Regions from separate parts of the Rhodovulum sp. BSW8 genome, predicted to be linked through region 1. Evidence: riboswitches for the same ligand, from Rfam matches in the RefSeq annotation. Region 1 holds a riboswitch; each other region holds the start of a gene.
What was found. A riboswitch is a leader RNA that binds a small molecule or an ion and turns the genes downstream of it on or off. The one in region 1 is predicted to bind cobalamin.
Positions count from the first base shown of each region.

Region 2: linked by a shared signal. The riboswitch ahead of DSD19_RS17610 (DUF1636 domain-containing protein) and the one ahead of DSD19_RS03765 (hypothetical protein) in region 1 are both predicted to bind cobalamin.
Region 3: linked by a shared signal. The riboswitch ahead of DSD19_RS16215 (cysteine-rich small domain-containing protein) and the one ahead of DSD19_RS03765 (hypothetical protein) in region 1 are both predicted to bind cobalamin.

Region 1 covers NZ_QNVX01000005.1:315,758-321,133, reverse strand. Annotated here, with positions in the region: gene metH (methionine synthase) at 1-1,902, opposite strand, end outside; cobalamin riboswitch at 2,021-2,233, shown strand; gene DSD19_RS03765 (hypothetical protein) at 2,264-2,632, shown strand; gene nikR (nickel-responsive transcriptional regulator NikR) at 2,655-3,119, opposite strand; gene DSD19_RS03755 (ABC transporter substrate-binding protein) at 3,262-4,824, shown strand; gene DSD19_RS03750 (ABC transporter permease) at 4,821-5,376, shown strand, end outside.
Region 2 covers NZ_QNVX01000049.1:123,309-128,684, reverse strand. Annotated here, with positions in the region: gene tcuA (FAD-dependent tricarballylate dehydrogenase TcuA) at 1-1,921, shown strand, start outside; cobalamin riboswitch at 1,940-2,166, shown strand; gene DSD19_RS17610 (DUF1636 domain-containing protein) at 2,290-2,673, shown strand; gene cobW (cobalamin biosynthesis protein CobW) at 2,670-3,707, shown strand; gene cobN (cobaltochelatase subunit CobN) at 3,718-5,376, shown strand, end outside.
Region 3 covers NZ_QNVX01000044.1:36,179-41,554, reverse strand. Annotated here, with positions in the region: gene DSD19_RS16225 (MATE family efflux transporter) at 1-1,280, shown strand, start outside; gene DSD19_RS16220 (succinylglutamate desuccinylase/aspartoacylase family protein) at 1,299-2,342, opposite strand; cobalamin riboswitch at 2,462-2,659, shown strand; gene DSD19_RS16215 (cysteine-rich small domain-containing protein) at 2,837-3,181, shown strand; gene DSD19_RS16210 (calcium-binding protein) at 3,442-4,755, shown strand; gene DSD19_RS16205 (amino acid ABC transporter ATP-binding protein) at 4,783-5,376, opposite strand, start outside.

The DNA of each region.
Region 1 (5,376 bases):
GTCCTCGCAGGCCTCGCGCAGCTCGGGATCGATCTGGTCATAGACCGCCAGCTGACCGGCATTGACGATGCCCATATCCATCCCCGCCTGGATGGCGTGGTACAGGAACACCGCATGCATCGCCTCGCGCACGGGCTCGTTGCCGCGGAAGCTGAAGGACAGGTTCGACACGCCGCCCGAGATATGGACATGCGGGCAATCGGCCGTGATCCGCCGCGTGGCCTCGATGAAATCGACGCCGTAATTGTCATGCTCCTCGATGCCGGTCGCGACGGCGAAGACGTTCGGGTCGAAGATGATGTCCTCGGGCGGAAAACCGACTTCTTCGGTCAACAGCTTGTAGGCGCGGGCGCAGATCTCGACCTTGCGGTCCTCGGTATCGGCCTGGCCCTTCTCGTCGAAGGCCATCACGATCACCGCCGCACCATAGGCCCGGCACAGCCGCGCATGATCGAGGAAAGCCTCTTCGCCCTCCTTCATCGAGATCGAGTTGACGACCGGCTTGCCCTGCACGCATTTCAGGCCCGCCTCGATCACCTCCCATTTCGAGCTGTCGATCATCACCGGCACGCGGGCGATGTCGGGTTCGGCGGCGACGAGGTTCAGGAAGTCGATCATCGCCTGTTTGCTGTCAATCAGCCCCTCGTCCATGTTGACGTCGATGATCTGGGCGCCGTTCTCGACCTGGTCGCGCGCCACATCGAGGGCGGTGGCGTAATCCTGCTCCTTGATCAGCTTGCGGAACCGGGCAGAGCCGGTGACGTTCGTCCGCTCGCCCACGTTCACGAAGGGGATGTCGTCGGTCAGGGTGAAGGGTTCCAGTCCCGAGAGCCGCATCTTCGGCGCGATCTCGGGGATCTTGCGCGGGGCATGCCCCTCGACCGCCTTCGCCACGGCCGCGATATGGTCATAGGTCGAGCCGCAGCAGCCGCCGACGATATTGACCAGCCCGTCTGTCGCGAAGCCCTCGACCAGGGCCGCCATCTCGTCGGGGGTCTGGTCGTACTCGCCCATCTCGTTCGGGAGCCCCGCATTGGGATAGGCGCAGATCAGCGTGTCGGCCACGGCCGAAAGTTCCGCCAGATGCGGGCGCATCGCATCGGCGCCAAGCGCACAGTTCAGCCCGACGGTCAGCGGCCGGGCATGGCGCACTGAATGCCAGAAGGCCGTCGGCGTCTGGCCCGACAGCGTGCGCCCCGACAGGTCGGTGATGGTGCCCGAGATCATAACGGGCAGGCGCAGGCCGGTTTCGGCAAAAACCTCTTCGCAGGCGAAGATCGCGGCCTTGGCGTTCAGCGTGTCGAAGATCGTCTCGATCAGCACCAGGTCGATGCCGCCCGCGATCAGCCCGTGCAGCTGTTCGGCATAGGCGATGCGCAGATCGTCGAAGGTGACGGCGCGGTAGCCGGGATCGTTCACGTCGGGGCTGATCGAGGCGGTCCGGTTGGTCGGCCCCAGCGCGCCCGCGACGAAGCGATGCCGCCCGTCCTCGGCCTCGGCCCGGTCCATCGCCTTGCGCGCCAGCCGCGCGCCCGCCTCGTTCAGCGCGAAGACCTTGTCTTCCAGCCCGTAATCGGCCTGGGCGATGGCGGTCGAGGAAAAGGTGTTGGTCTCGACGATATCGGCACCCACCAACGCATAGCGATAGTGGATCTCTTCGATCACGTCGGGGTTCGTCAGGTTCAGAAGGTCGTTGTTGCCCTTTTGCGGCTTGTCGCCGTGCAGATGACAGGCGCAACCGCCGCCAGGACCGGTGAAATCCTCCTCGGTCAGGCCGAGCTTCTGGATCTGGGTGCCCATCGCCCCGTCCAGCACCAGGATGCGCTCGGCGGCGGCGGTGCGAAGGGTCTCGAAAACGGGCGACAGCGAAAGGCGGGCGGGGCGGGGCGCAGGTTGGGTCATGGACGGCAGATATGGCCTTCGGCCGCTCCTGTCCAATTCATGTTTGTCAGGATCTTTATGAGGCCGCTTCACATTGCCGAACGACCCGCTGCGCCATTGACAGCCGCCCGCCCCGCCGGGTACCGCTTGCGGCGATGGTTCCCGCAGGCCTTGCCGGCTGCGCGGGTGAAAAGGGAACGCGGTCCGCCGGAACCACCGGCAAAGCCGCGGCTGCCCCCGCAACTGTAGGCGGAGAGCCCCCCGAGACGGCCACTGGACCCGCAGGTCCGGGAAGGGTCGGGGCGGCGATGACCCGCAAGCCAGGAGACCTGCCATCCAAGCGTGCGAACCCGGGCGGGGTGCCCCGGCAAGGAGATCCGCGATGGATGACATCGGGGGCCGTCATGGCCCGGTTTTTCGTGACGAGGTTCCGGGCGGGGCCGGTCTGCCGGCGATGCTGGAGATGGTCCTGATGCGGCTTGCCGCCTGCCCCGAAACGGGCGCACGGGCGCGCGAGCTGGGTCAGCTCGGCTTCATGCAGTGGCTGGGCAGCCTGCCCGGCCGGGCCGATCTGCCCGCCGCCGCCCGCGCCGCCGAGGCGCAGGCGGCACCGGGTCCGGCCACGGCCGCGCTGGACGAGTTCCGGCGCCTGCTGGTGCAGATCCGCGCGATGCCGCCCCGGCCGCTGGATCTGGCCCTGCCGCGCCCTTGCCGCCGGGGCGGCGCCCGGGCGCGGCGGCTCAGGCTTTAGGCCGGTCCCGCCGCCGCCGGGGTCAGAAGCGGTCCAGCACCCGCAGGTGATCGTGGGTATGCGCCCGCTCGCCATGCAGGTGAAACTCGACCTCGGTCCGCACCGGGATCAGAACGGTCTGTCCGTGCCGCACGCCGCGTTGCAGGAACAGGCTGTTGGCATAGGCCTGGACCGAGCCCACCGTGCCCCGCATCACCGCCACCTCGACCGCCGCGTGATGGTCAAGCGGCACCGACAGCGCCGCGATGGCCGCGTCGTGGTGCTGCTGGCGGCTTTCGGGCACCAGCCGCCCCAGATCGCGCTGCGCCGGGTCCATGGCATAGGTCACGACGCCCACGCATTCGGCCGCCTCTGGCGCATCCTGATCGAGCCCCCGGCGGATCAGGTCGCGCAAGGCCTCGGACCGGTTCGACGCGCCAGACCGGTCCATGAAGGCGTCAAGCGCCTCAAGCAGGTCGTCCTCGATGGTGATCGTGATGCGCTGCATGGGGCCCCTCCCGCTTTGCGGCGACTTTGCCCGCGAAGCCGCGCACGAACAAGAGCCGGGCGAACAAGAGACAGAACCGCGCTTGGCATTCCCGCCCCTCCGGTCGTATGAATATCGAACACATAAATCATACCGAGTCCGCATGCGCCCCCTGTCCTCCCTTGCCCTTGCCGTTTCGTTGAGTCTGCCGCTGGCCGCCGAGGCGGCCCCGCCCTTGGTGCTGGCGGTGGGCGGCGAGCCCGAGACCGGTTTCGACCCGATCATGGGCTGGGGCCGCTACGGAAACCCGCTGTTTCAGGCAACGCTCCTGCGGCGCGAGGCCGATCTGTCGCTGGCGGGCGATCTTGCGACGGGCTGGACGCTGTCGGACGACCGGCTGACCTGGACCATCACGCTTCGCGACGATGCCCGCTTCTCGGACGGCACGCGGCTGAGCGCCGAGGATGTGGCCTTCACCTTCAACGCCGCACGCGACGGCGACGGGCTGACCGATCTCAAGGTGCTGAAAGAGGCCCGCGCGACCGGCCCGCTGACCGTCGAGCTGGAACTCCGCCATCCGCAGATCACCTTCACCGGCGATCTGGCGACGCTGGGGATCGTGCCGAAGGCATCCTATGGGCCGGATTACGCCCGCCACCCGGTCGGCGCCGGGCCGTTCCGCCTGGTCGAATGGCGCGAGGGCGAACAGCTGATCGTCGCGCCGAACCCCTACTGGCACGGCCCCGAGATCCCGTTTCCGCGCGTGACCTTCGTCTTCGGGGCCGAGGCGGCGGGGCTGGCGCTGGCGCGCACCGGCGCGGCGCAGATCGTCGCCGTACCCCCGGCCGAGGCCGATGCCCCGCCAGAGGGGATGCAGGTGCTGCATGTGCCCAGCGTCGACAATCGCGGGGTGATGTTCCCGATGCGTCCAGCGGGCGGCACGACCGCGGAAGGAGCCCCCATCGGCAATGACGTCACCGCCGACCGGGCCATCCGGGTGGCGGTCGATCAGGCGGTGGACCGGACCGCGCTGCTGGCGCTGGCGGTCAACGGCCATGGCGCCCCCGCCCATGGCCCGGCCGACGGGCTGCCCTGGGACAACCCCGCCGACCGCCTGTCCGAGACCGGCCCGGATGCCGCGCGCGCCACGCTGGAATCGGCGGGCTGGACCGATGCCGATGGCGACGGGCTGCGCGAGAAAGGCGGGCTGAAGGCGCAGTTCCAGCTGGTCTATCCCGCCTCGGATTCGGTGCGGCAAGCGCTGGCGCTGGGGGTCGCCGAGGCGCTGAAACCGGTCGGTATCCGGGCGATCCCCGACGGCCGGAGCTGGGACGAGATCGGGCGGCTGATGCATTCCGAACCGGTGGTCTTCGGCTGGGGCTCGCACGACCCGTCGGAGGTTTTCAACCTTTATGAGAGCAGCCTTGCGGGCCGGGGCTGGTACAATCCGGGCTTTTACGCAAACCCGGCGGTCGATGCCCATTTCGCCGCCGCCGAAGCCTCTGAAAGCTACGAGGCCTCGCTGCCCGAATGGCGCGCCGCGCAATGGGACGGGACCACCGGCTTTGGCGCGAAGGGCGACGCGGCCTGGACCTGGCTGATCAATATCGACCATTCCTACTGGGTCAGCGACTGCCTCGATCTCGGCCCGATCCAGACCGAGCCGCATGGCCATGGCTGGCCGATCACACAAGGGCTGCCCGGGTGGCGCTGGACCTGCGAATGACAGGCTGGCTCGGGCGGCTGCTGGTCGAGCGGCTGATCCGGCTGGCCTGGTTGCTGCCGCTGGCGATGGCGGGGCTTTTCACGCTGGTCTCGCTGGCCCCGGTCGACCCGATCACGTCCTATGTCGGCGCCCGCGTCGCCGAGGTCGGCCCCGACCAGCGCGCAGCCATCGCCGAAGCCTGGGGGCTCGACGCGCCCGCGCCCGAACGGTTCGCGCTGTGGCTCGGTCACATCGCGCGCGGCGATCTGGGCAGATCGATCACCTTCAACGCGCCCGTCGCCCAAGTGCTGACGGGCCGCGCCGGGGCCTCGCTGACGCTGATCGCGCTGGCCTTGCTGATGTCCTTCGCGGTGGGGCTGAGCCTCGGGCTGACCGCCGCCGCGACGCGCGGGCGCTGGCCCGACCGGGCGATCCGGGGCTTTGCCGTGGTGCTGACGGCAAGCCCCGGCTTCTGGGTCGCGCTTTTGCTGATCGCGCTTTTCGCCGTCGGGCTGGGCTGGCTGCCCTCCTGTTGCGCGGCCCCGCCCGGTCTGACCGCCGACGAGGCCGATC
Region 2 (5,376 bases), on a different contig from region 1:
CTCAGGCGGCTACGGGGCCAACCGGGCCGAACTGATCCGCCACCTCGGCCCCGGCGCGGCCGTCTTCGCCAATCGCGGCACGCCGTATCAGCAGGGCGCACCGCTTCTGTGGCTGATGGCCCATGGCGCCGAGACGGCCGGGCGGCCCGGCGACGGGCATCTCGTCGCCGTCGATGCGCGCGCGCCCCGGGACGACGCGGGCATCGTCAGCCGCGCAGACGGGATGCAGGTCGGCCTTGTCGTCGACGCCACCGGGCGGCGGTTCCGCGACGAGGGCGCCGAGACCGGATCCGCGCGCTACTCGGTCTGGGGCCGGGCGCTGGCAGAGCGCGCCGATCCGCGCGCCTGGCTGATCCTCGATGCCGAGGGCACCGGGCGGCTGCCACCGCTCCTATATCCGCCGCTGGCCGCCGACAGCCCCGCCGAACTCGCCCGGCTTTGTGGCATCGATGCCGAGGGGCTGACCCGGACGCTGCAGGCAGCAACGGAAGACGCCCCGCTCGACCCGCCCCGAAGCCGCTCCGACGGCGTGCCGCTCACCGGGTCGCCCGTCGCGGCGATCCCGCTGGTGCCCGGGCTCGGCTTCACCCGCCACGGGGTCGCGGTCGACGCGACCGCCCGGGTCCGGCTCGCGGGCGGCGGCACCGCGCACCGGGTCTTTGCCGCAGGCGCCGCGATGACCGGCGCGGTGCTGGGCGAGGGCTATCTCTCGGGCACCGGGCTGACCGTCGGCGGCGTCTTCGGCCGCATCGCCGGGGCGGGCGCGGCCGCGTGCGCAGGCCCCGCCGCCAACCGCCCGCGCCCCGCCGCCGTTCCGGCCCCGGCGGCGACCGAGCCCGTTCCTCCAGCGCCCGAACCCTGGGCCGAGGCCGCCCGCGCGCTGAACATCTGCAATACCTGCGGCTTCTGCACCGGGCTTTGCGCGGTCTTTCCGGCGGCCCAGCGGAGGCCAAACCTCGCGGCGGGCGATCTGCGCCATCTGGCCCATCTCTGCCATGACTGCCGGTCCTGCCATTACGACTGCCAATACGCGCCGCCCCATGCGCTGGCCGTCAACCTGCCCGCGGCGCTGGCCGCCGCGCGCGCCGCCGATCACGCGGCCGGGCTGCCCCCGCGCCTGCCCGACCTGATCTTCCTGCTATGCCTGATCGGCCTGCCGCTGGCCGCCCTGACCCTGCTCCCGCCCGGGGTTCTTTTTTCCACCCAAACCGGGCCGGGCGCCTTCTACGCGGTGATCCCACACGCGGCGATGGCGGGCGGCGCGGCCCTGGCCTTCACCGGGGCCGGTCTTGGCCTCGGGCTGCGGCTCTGGCGGTTCTGGCGCGCAACCGGCGGCCCGACCGCCCGGCCGTCGCTTGAAAGCCTCTGGCAAGGGTGTCGCGATGCGCTGACGCTCGCCAATCTCGGGGCCGCGCGCGCCTGCGACGGGGCGCACGGCCCGGTCGGGCGGGCGCGGCGCTGGAGCCACCACCTGCTGGTCACAGGCACCGCGCTGACCGCGCTCGCAACCCTTGCCGGAGCCGTCCTGCATCTGGGCGGCGCGCTGGCGCCCTATCCGGTGGCCAGCGCGCCCGTGCTGCTGGGCAGCCTCGGCGGCATCGCCATGCTGGCGGGGCTCGCCGGGTTCGAACGCTGGCACCGGACCGCCGACCGCCGCCCGGCCGCGGCACGCATGCAGGCCGCCAATCGCGGGCTTCGGGCGCAGCTTGCCATCGTCGCCGCCTCGGGCCTTGCGCTTCTGGCCTTGCGCGACGGCGCCGCCATGGGGCTGATGCTGGCACTGCATCTGGGCGCGGTGCTGGGGCTGGTGCTGGCGCTGCCTTTCGGCAAGCTCGGCCATGGCGGGTTTCGCAGCCTCGCGCTGATCCGCCATGCGGGCGAAGAGGCCGCCCGCCGCCCCGGCCCCGACCATCGCGCTTGACAAGACCCGCGCGGGGCAGGCATGACACGCGGCGCTGGTGCCCGCCTCAGGACGGGTGAAAAGGGAATGCGCCAGAGGCCGGAGTCGATGCATCGGGCCTTCAAGCGCAGCCGCCCCCGCGACCGTGACCGGAGAGGCCGCCCGCTGCCACTGGCCCGATGAGGCCGGGAAGGCAGGGCCGCCGCCAGAGGCCCCGCCTCTGACATCCGCAAGCCGGGAGACCTGCCAGCCCGAACGACGTGAACCGGACGGGGTGTTCCGGTGTCGGGTCCGGCTTCGGCTCTGCCCGCGCTTCGCCCTTGTCCCCCGACCCCGTGAGGCCCGACGATGAGTGTTTCCGTTTCCTTCTGCCGCCGGGCCTGTCCGGCTTGAGCGCGCCCGAACCCGCCCCGGTCGAGCTGCTGGTCTGCACCACCTGCAAGCGCCGCCAGCCCGCCGATCCCGATGCCCCCCGCCCGGGCAGCCTGCTTCACGAGGCCGTCCGCGCCCATGGCCTGCCCGAAGGCGTGCGCCTTGTGCCCGTCGAATGCCTCTCGGCCTGTTCCTCGGGCTGCTCCGTGGCGCTGCGGGGTCCCGGCCGCTGGACCTATGTCTATGGCAATCTCGACGAGACGACCGGCGCGCCCATCCTCGCCGAGGGCGCCCGCGCCTATCGCGACGCGCCGGACGGGCTTGTGCCCTGGCGCGAGCGCCCCGAGCATTTCCGCAAGAACTGTATCGCCCGTATCCCGCCCATGGAGGCCCTGAAATGACCGATCTCGCCAAACTTCCCGTCACCGTCGTCACCGGGTTTCTCGGTTCGGGCAAGACCACGCTGATCCGCCACCTGATGCAGAATGCGGGCGGCCGCAGGCTGGCCGTCCTCGTCAATGAATTCGGCGATGTCGGCGTCGATGGCGAGATCCTGAAGGGCTGCGCCCTGCCCGACTGCCCGGCCGAGAACGTGGTCGAGCTTGCCAATGGCTGCATCTGCTGCACCGTCGCCGACGAGTTCATCCCGACCATGGAGGCGCTCTTGCAGCTTGATCCGCGCCCCGACCATATCCTGATCGAGACCTCGGGGCTGGCGCTGCCGAAACCTCTGCTGAAGGCCTTCGACTGGCCCGCGATCCGCTCGCGCATCACCGTCGACGGGGTGATCGCCGTCGCCGATGCCGAGGCCGTGGCCGCGGGCCGCTTCGCGCCGAATATCGCCGCCGTCGATGCCCAGCGCGCGGCCGATGACAGCATCGATCACGAAACCCCGCTGTCGGAGGTCTTCGAGGACCAGATCGCCTGCGCCGATATCGTGCTCCTGACCAAGCCCGATCTGGCCGGCCCCGAAGGCGTGGCTGCCGCCCGCGCCGCGATCGAGGCCGAGGCGCCGCGCAAGCTGCCGGTGGTCGAGGTGACCGAGGGCGCGGTCGATCCGCGTGTGATCCTGGGGCTTGGCGCGGCCGCCGAAGACGATCTCGACGCGCGGCCCAGCCATCACGACAGTGCCGCCGATCACGACCATGACGACTTCGAAAGCGTGGTGATCGACCTGCCCGAACAGGACGACCCCGAGGCGCTGGCCGCCCGGATCGAGGCCTTGGCGCGCAGCCGGAACATCCTGCGGGTGAAGGGTCATGTCGCGGTCGCGGGCAAGCCGATGCGTTTGCTGGTGCAGGCGGTGGGCGCGCGGGTGCGGCATCAGTTCGACCGCCCCTGGGCCCCGGACGAGACCCGTTCCACCCGGCTTGTGGTGATCGCCGAGCATGACGATATCGACGAGGGCGCGATCCGTGCGGCTCTGAGCGCCTGAGGCCGCGCCCATGCATGTCGTCTTCCGCGAAAGCCACGGGCTCGAGGAAACCGCCGTTCCGACGGATCTGGGTCAGGATCCGGCCGATCTGGCGGTGCTGTCCTTTTCCGACAGCGATCTCGGGGCCTTCGCGGCGGGCTGGCATCGGGGCGGCGGCTCCGAAGGCCGGATGCCGACGCTGCGGCTTGCCAATCTGGCGGCGCTGCTCCATCCGCTCTCGGTCGATACCTATGCCGAACGCACGCTGTCGGGCGCGAAGGGCATCCTGATCCGGCTGATCGGCGGGCGCGCCTATTGGGAGTACGGGCTGACCCAGATCGAGGCGCTGGCCCGCGCGCGCGGCATCGCGCTGGCCGTCCTGCCCGCCGACGGCCGCCCCGATCCCCGGCTCGACGCCGCCTCGACCCTGCCGGTCTCGACGCTCAGGCGCCTGTCCGAGCTGTGCGACGAGGGCGGCGCGGTCGCGGCCCAGGCAGCGCTTGCGCAGCTTGCGCTGGCGGCGGGGCTTTACGCGGCCCCGGTGATCGGCACCAAGACCGTGCCCGAGATGGGCGCCTGGAGCCCCGAGGGCGGCGCCGTGCCCGCGCCCGACCTGTCGCCGACAGACGCCCCCCGGATCGTCCTGACCTTCTACCGGGCCTATGTCACCGCCGCCGATCTCGGCCCCGTCGAGGCGCTTTTCGACGCGTTCCGGGCCCGCGGCTGCACCGTCACCGGGCTGTTCGTGCCCTCGCTCAAGGCGCCCGAGGCGGCGCGCTGGCTGGCCGGGCAGATCGCAGCCCTCGCCCCCGCCGCCATCGTCAACGCCACCGCCTTTTCCGGCAAGGGCGAGGATGGCACATCGCCGCTCGATGCCGCCGGGGCGCCGGTCTTCCAGGTGGCGCTGTCCTCTGCCCCCGAAACCGCCTGGGCCGAGGCCGAGCGCGGGCTCTCGCCGGCCGATCTTGCCATGCATGTGGTCCTGCCCGAGGTCGATGGCCGGATCTTCGCCGGCGTGGCGTCCTTCAAGGAGGCGGGCGCGCGCGACCCCGGCCTGCAATTCGCCCGCATCGCCCACCGGCCCCATCCGGCGCGGATCGCGGCCATCGCCGACCGGGTGATGGCCTGGGTGGGCCTCGCCCGGGCGCCGCTGGCCGGGCGCCGCCCGGCGCTGGTGCTGTCGACCTATCCCGGACGCCCCTGGCAGATGGCGCATGCGGTCGGGCTCGACGCGCTGGCCTCGGCCGAGGCGGTGCTGGAGGATCTGGCCCAGGCCGGGCTGCCCGGCGCCCCTGCGGAAGAACCGACCGGCGATCTGGCCGACACCCTCGGCCGCGAGACCCTGAGCTGGCCTCTCGCGGATTACCAGACCGCGCTGGCCGCCCTGCCCGCCCCCCTGCGTGACGCCCTGTCGGATGTCTGGGGCGCGCCCGAGGCCGATCCCGCCTGCCGCGACGGTGCCTTTCAGTTCGCGGCGACCCGGCGCGGCGCGGCGCTGGTGGCACTTCAGCCCGAGCGCGGCACGCCCGAGGCCCGCGAGGGCGACTATCACGACCTGTCGCGGGTGCCGCGCCATGGCTATGTCGCCTTCTATCTGTGGCTGCGCCGCGCCATGGGCTGCGATGCGCTGATCCATATGGGCGCGCATGGCACGCTGGAATGGCTGCCCGGCAAGGCGGTGGCGCTGTCC
Region 3 (5,376 bases), on a different contig from region 1:
TGCCCATCGTGCTGTCGAACCTGACCGTTCCGATCCTCGGTGCGGTCGACACCGCCGTGGTCGGTCAGATCGGCGCGGCGGCCCCGATCGGCGCGGTCGGCGTGGGCGCGGTGGCGCTGGCCTCGGTCTACTGGGTGTTCGGCTTTCTGCGCATGGGCACGACCGGACTGACTGCCCAGGCGCGGGGCGCGGGCGATGCGGCCGAGGTGGCCGCGATGCTGTCGCGCGCGCTGATGATCGGGCTGGTCGCGGGGCTTGCCCTGATGGCCTTGCAGATGCCGCTGATCGCCGCCGCGCTGGGCCTTGCCCCCGCCAGCGCCGAGGTCGAGCACATGGCGCGCCAGTACATGGCGATCCGGATCTGGTCGGCCCCGGCCACCATCGCGCTTTACGGCATCAACGGCTGGCTGATCGGGCAGGAGCGCACCCGCGCGGTTCTGGCGATCCAGCTCTGGATGAACGGGCTCAATGTCGGGCTCGACCTGCTTTTCGTGCTGGCGCTGGGCTGGGGAGTGCCGGGGGTGGCGCTGGCCACCTTCCTGGCCGAATGGTCTGGCCTGGCGCTGGGGCTCTGGTTCTGCCGCGACGCGTTTCGCGGCACCGCCTGGCGGGACTGGGCGCGGGTGTTCGACCGGGTGCGGCTGCGCCATATCGCCGGGGTGAATAGCGACATCCTGATCCGGTCGCTGCTGCTGCAGGGGATCGTGCTGTCCTTCCTCTTCCTCGGGGCGGGCTTCGGCGACGTGTCGCTGGCGGCCAATCAGGTGCTGCTGCAGTTTCTGAACATCACCTCCTATGCGCTGGACGGGTTCGCCTTTGCCGCCGAATCGCTGGTCGGTCAGGCGATGGGCGCGGGATCTGTGCTGGCGCTGCGCCGGAGCGCGGTGCTGACCAGCCTCTGGGGCCTGCTGTCGGTCGTGGTTCTGGCCGCGGTCTTCGCCGGATGGGGCGGGGTCCTGGTGGATCTGATGACCACCGCGCCCGAGGTGCGGGCCGAGGCGCGGGTGTTCCTGCCCTACATGGTGGCCGTCCCGGTCGCGGGCATCGGCGCCTGGATGCTTGACGGCATCTTCATCGGCGCCACCCGGACCGCGGACATGCGCAACATGATGGTGATCTCGGCCGCGATCTATGCCGCCGCCGTGGCCCTGCTGTTGCCGCTTTTCGGCAATCACGGGCTCTGGCTGGCGCTTTTGCTGTCCTATGTCGCGCGCGGCGTCACGCTGGGGCTGCGCTATCCGGCGCTCGAGGCGGTGGTCCGCCGCCGCCAGGCGGCCTGACGGCCCGATGCCCTCGGGCTAGAGGATTTCGTCCTCGTCAAACAGCGGTTCGGCCGCGACCTCGCTGGCCCAGGTGCCGATCCGGTCCTCGGCCCGGTCGGCGGCCGCGATCGCGGCCAGATGAAAGACCGCGTTGCCCTCGTTCACCACCGGCAGGATGGCGCGGCCGACGATGATGCCGGGTTCCGAGGCGCGGATCTCGGCCTCGATCTCGCCGAACGGGTCCGAGACCATCGCCAGCAGATCGCCCGCCTCGACGACGTCCCCTTCGGACCGGTAGGTGCGCAAGAGCCCGCCCTGCGGCGCCCTGAGCCAGCGCGACACCCGGCAGTCGAGCGGCGCGCGCCGCGCCTTCGGCACGCCCTTTGCCGGGATCATGCCCCGGTCGAACATCACCCGCAGCACGCCCGACAGCCCGGCCCTGACCGCCACCTCGTCGAAGCGCAGCCCCTCGCCGCCTTCGTACAGCAGCATCTGCACGCCCATCCGCGCTGCCGTCTCGCGCAGCGAGCCATGCCGTGCCTCGGAGGTCAGCACCACCGGCGCGGCGAAGACCCGCGCCAGCCGGGCCAGCTCGGGATCGTCCGGCACCACGCGGACCTGCGGCAGGTTCGTGCGATGGACCGCGGCCGAATGCAGGTCGATGCCGATTTCGCAGCGCGCGACCACCTCGTCGACCAGAAGATGCGCCAGCCGCGAGGCCATCGAGCCGCCCGACGACCCGGGAAAGCAGCGGTTGAGGTCGCGCCGGTCGGGCAGGTATCGCGACAGGTTGAGAAAGCCGAAGGCGTTGACGATGGGAATGGCGATCAGCGTGCCGCGCAGCGCGCCAAGCGCGGGCAGGCTCAGCAGCCGCCGGACGATCTCGACCCCGATCACCTCGTCGCCATGCACGCCCGCGGTCACGAACATCGCGGGGCCGGGGCGGCGGCCATGCACGACATGGGCCGACATGGTGACGGGGGTGTGGTCCGAAAGCACCGACACGGGCAGGTCCACCGTGCGGCGGGTGCCAGGCAGAACGGTTGCGCAGCCGAGCGTGAAGCCCTCTCGCGGGGTCATCTGGCGTCTGGGGAAAGGGACCTCATCGTCACGGGATAGCGCCGTGCCGGGGGGGCTGGCAAGAGCCACGGCGCGTCGGGCCCCCGGGGGACGCATTGACAGTGGCGGGCGCGGTCCCCATTGATGAGAGGCGTTCTGGTGCTCCCGCAAGGGAGTGAAAAGGGAAGCCGGTGCAAGTCCGGCGCTGCCCCCGCAACTGTCAGCGGCGAGCCCCCGCCCCGAGCCGCCACCGGCCCCGGCATCCGCCCGGCCGGGAAGGCGGGCGGATCGGCCGAGACCCGCAAGCCAGGAGACCTGCCAGCGCGCCGAACCGCCCCCGGGCGGCGGGTCCGGAGGCCGGGCGCATGTGCCATGCGCCCCCTGCCTGTCGGCCCGCAGATGCCCTCGGGGCCAGCGGCCGCGGTTCGCCTGCGATATGGGGCGCGGCCTTCACCTTGTCCCTGACCGGCCCGGGGCGGGCCCGGCCAGGGGTGCCGACCGGAAGGAGTTGCGCCGTGCAACCCAAGGATCTGACCTCGAACGAGGCCTTCAAGGGCTTCACCAATACCCAATGCCCGTTCCTGCCCTGCCATCCGGGCGTCGAGCGCGAGTTCAACTGCCTGTTCTGCTACTGCCCGCTGATCGCCTATGAATGCCCCGGGCCGTATCAGGTCTACACCGATGCCAACGGGCTGACCCGCAAGGACTGTTCGGCCTGCACCTTGCCCCATGACGGCTACCGGCAGTCCTGGGGCTTCATCCAGCGCTGGCTGGAATATCCGCAGCCCTGGTCGGGCAAGCCGCAGACCGACCCGCCGATGCGCCGCCCGCGCCCCCAAGGCGACGGGACCGCCGACTGACGCTGAGGGCGACCGGCCCGGACCGCTTTGACCGCGCCGGTCCCATTCCTGGTCGGGATGGGGGCGAGACATGGCTCAGGCATCGTTCCGGCGCGGCGAGGACCCGCTTCGGGCATGGTTTTCAAGAATTCGCCGCATTCCTTGCTGCATCGCGGCAGCGGCCTTAATCAAACGGCAAGCTTTATTGACGACATCTGCCGCCCGGGTCGTCAGCGGGGGCGGGGGCCTTTTCGCGCAACATCCGGGCCGAAGGGCAGACCGTGGCATATTTCCGATCCGACAAGGACCATCCCTATCTTCTGGCCGAGCTTGCGGCCGAATTCCGCGCCATCGGCCGGTCCTTGCCCACGGCGCCCGTCCAGCTTGCCGAAACCGGGGCATTCAGCGTGGGTTACGACGGGCCCAACAATTTCCACGTGATCCCCAACGCCTATTTCCCGGCGTACTTTGCCTGGATGAACGACGGCGATGACACGATCACCGGTGGCTGGGGCGCTGATGCGCTGTTCGGCAATGGCGACCGCGACCGGATCTGCGGGATGGGAGGCGACGACACCCTGGTCGGCGGGGACGACGATGACGTGCTTTATGGCGGCGACGGTGACGATGCTCTGTTCGGGGGCGGCGGCAACGATCTTCTGGTCGGCGGGGCCGGGTCCAACCTGCTGAGCGGCGGCGACGGCGACGACGTGCTCGATACCCGCTTCGGGTCGCAGCGTGACCCGGGCATCAGCGACTGGGCCGCGTTTCGCGCGGGCAAGCTTGCCGCAGGCGATGTGCTTTTCGGGGGCGCGGGCAACGACACGCTGGAGAGTTCCTATGGCGATGACCGGCTTGACGGCGATGCGGGCAACGATGTGCTGCGCGGCTGGGACGGCGACGATCGGCTGGAGGGGGGCGCGGGCGACGACCGGCTGACCGGCGACAATGGCAAAGACCGGCTGGTCGGCGGCGACGGGCGCGACACGCTCAGCGGCAATCTGGGCGACGACACGCTGGAGGGCGGTGCGGGCGAGGACCGGATCGAGGCGGGAAACGGCGATGATGCGATCGACGGCGGGGCCGATCGCGACGTCATTTACGGCGGCAATGGCAGCGACCAGATCATGGCCGGGTCCGGCAATGACTGGGTCGATCCGGGCGCGGGCGACGATGTGGTGATGCTGGGAGCGGGCGACGATTTCGTGGCCGCCATCGACGACTTCGGGCGCGGCAACGACCAGATCCATGGCGGGGCGGGCAATGACTGGATCCATGGCGGGCGCGGCGACGACCTGCTGAACGGTGGCGCCGGGCGCGACCTGCTGATCGGCGGTCCCGGCGCCGATATCTTCGAGTTTCGCGGGGCCTCCGGGGGCGACACCATTGCCGATTTCGGCCCCGCCGACCGGCTGCATATCCAGCAGGGGATCAACGGGTTGGGCCGTTTCGATGCCGCCGATCTTGGGGCACGGATCACCGCGACGCCGGTCGGCAGCTATCTCGATCTGGGCGAGGAGAACGGACTCTTCTTTCTGGGAGTGACCGGCCACGCCCTTGGCGACATGCTGGAAACCCAGATGGTCTTCCTCTGAGGCGCCGCCGTCCCGGCGCCTCTGCCCCTAGAAATCCAGAGAGTTCCGTTCGCGGTAGCCCTGCAGGAAGCTTGCCAGCCGCTGATCGGTCGGGTGCTGGAAGATCTCGCGCGGGGCGCCTGCTGCGACCAGCTCGCCGCGCTCCATGAACACCACCCGGTCGGCGACATGGGCGGCAAAGCCCATCTCGTGGGTGACGACGACCATGGTCATGCCCTCGGCGGCAAGCTGCTTCATCACCGCCAGAACCTCGCCCACAAGCTCGGGGTCGAGCGCGCTGGTCGGTTCGTCGAACAGCATGATCCGGGGCTGCATGGCGATGGCGCGGGCGATGGCCACGCGCTGCTGCTGGCCGCCCGACAGCCGGCTGGGATGGTTGGCTTCCTTGTCGGCCAGCCCGACCTTGGCCAGTGCCTCGCGCGCGCGCGCGGTCGCCTCGGCGCGCTTCAGCCCGCGCACCCGTTCCAGCCCCTCGGCCACGTTCTGCAGCGCGGTCATGTGCGGCCAGAGGTTGAACTGCTGGAACACCATGCCGATGTCGCACCGCATCTCGCGCAGGCGCCGCCCGGACATCCGCTTGCCTCCGGGGGTCTCGTAGCCGATCAGCCGGTCGTCGATGCG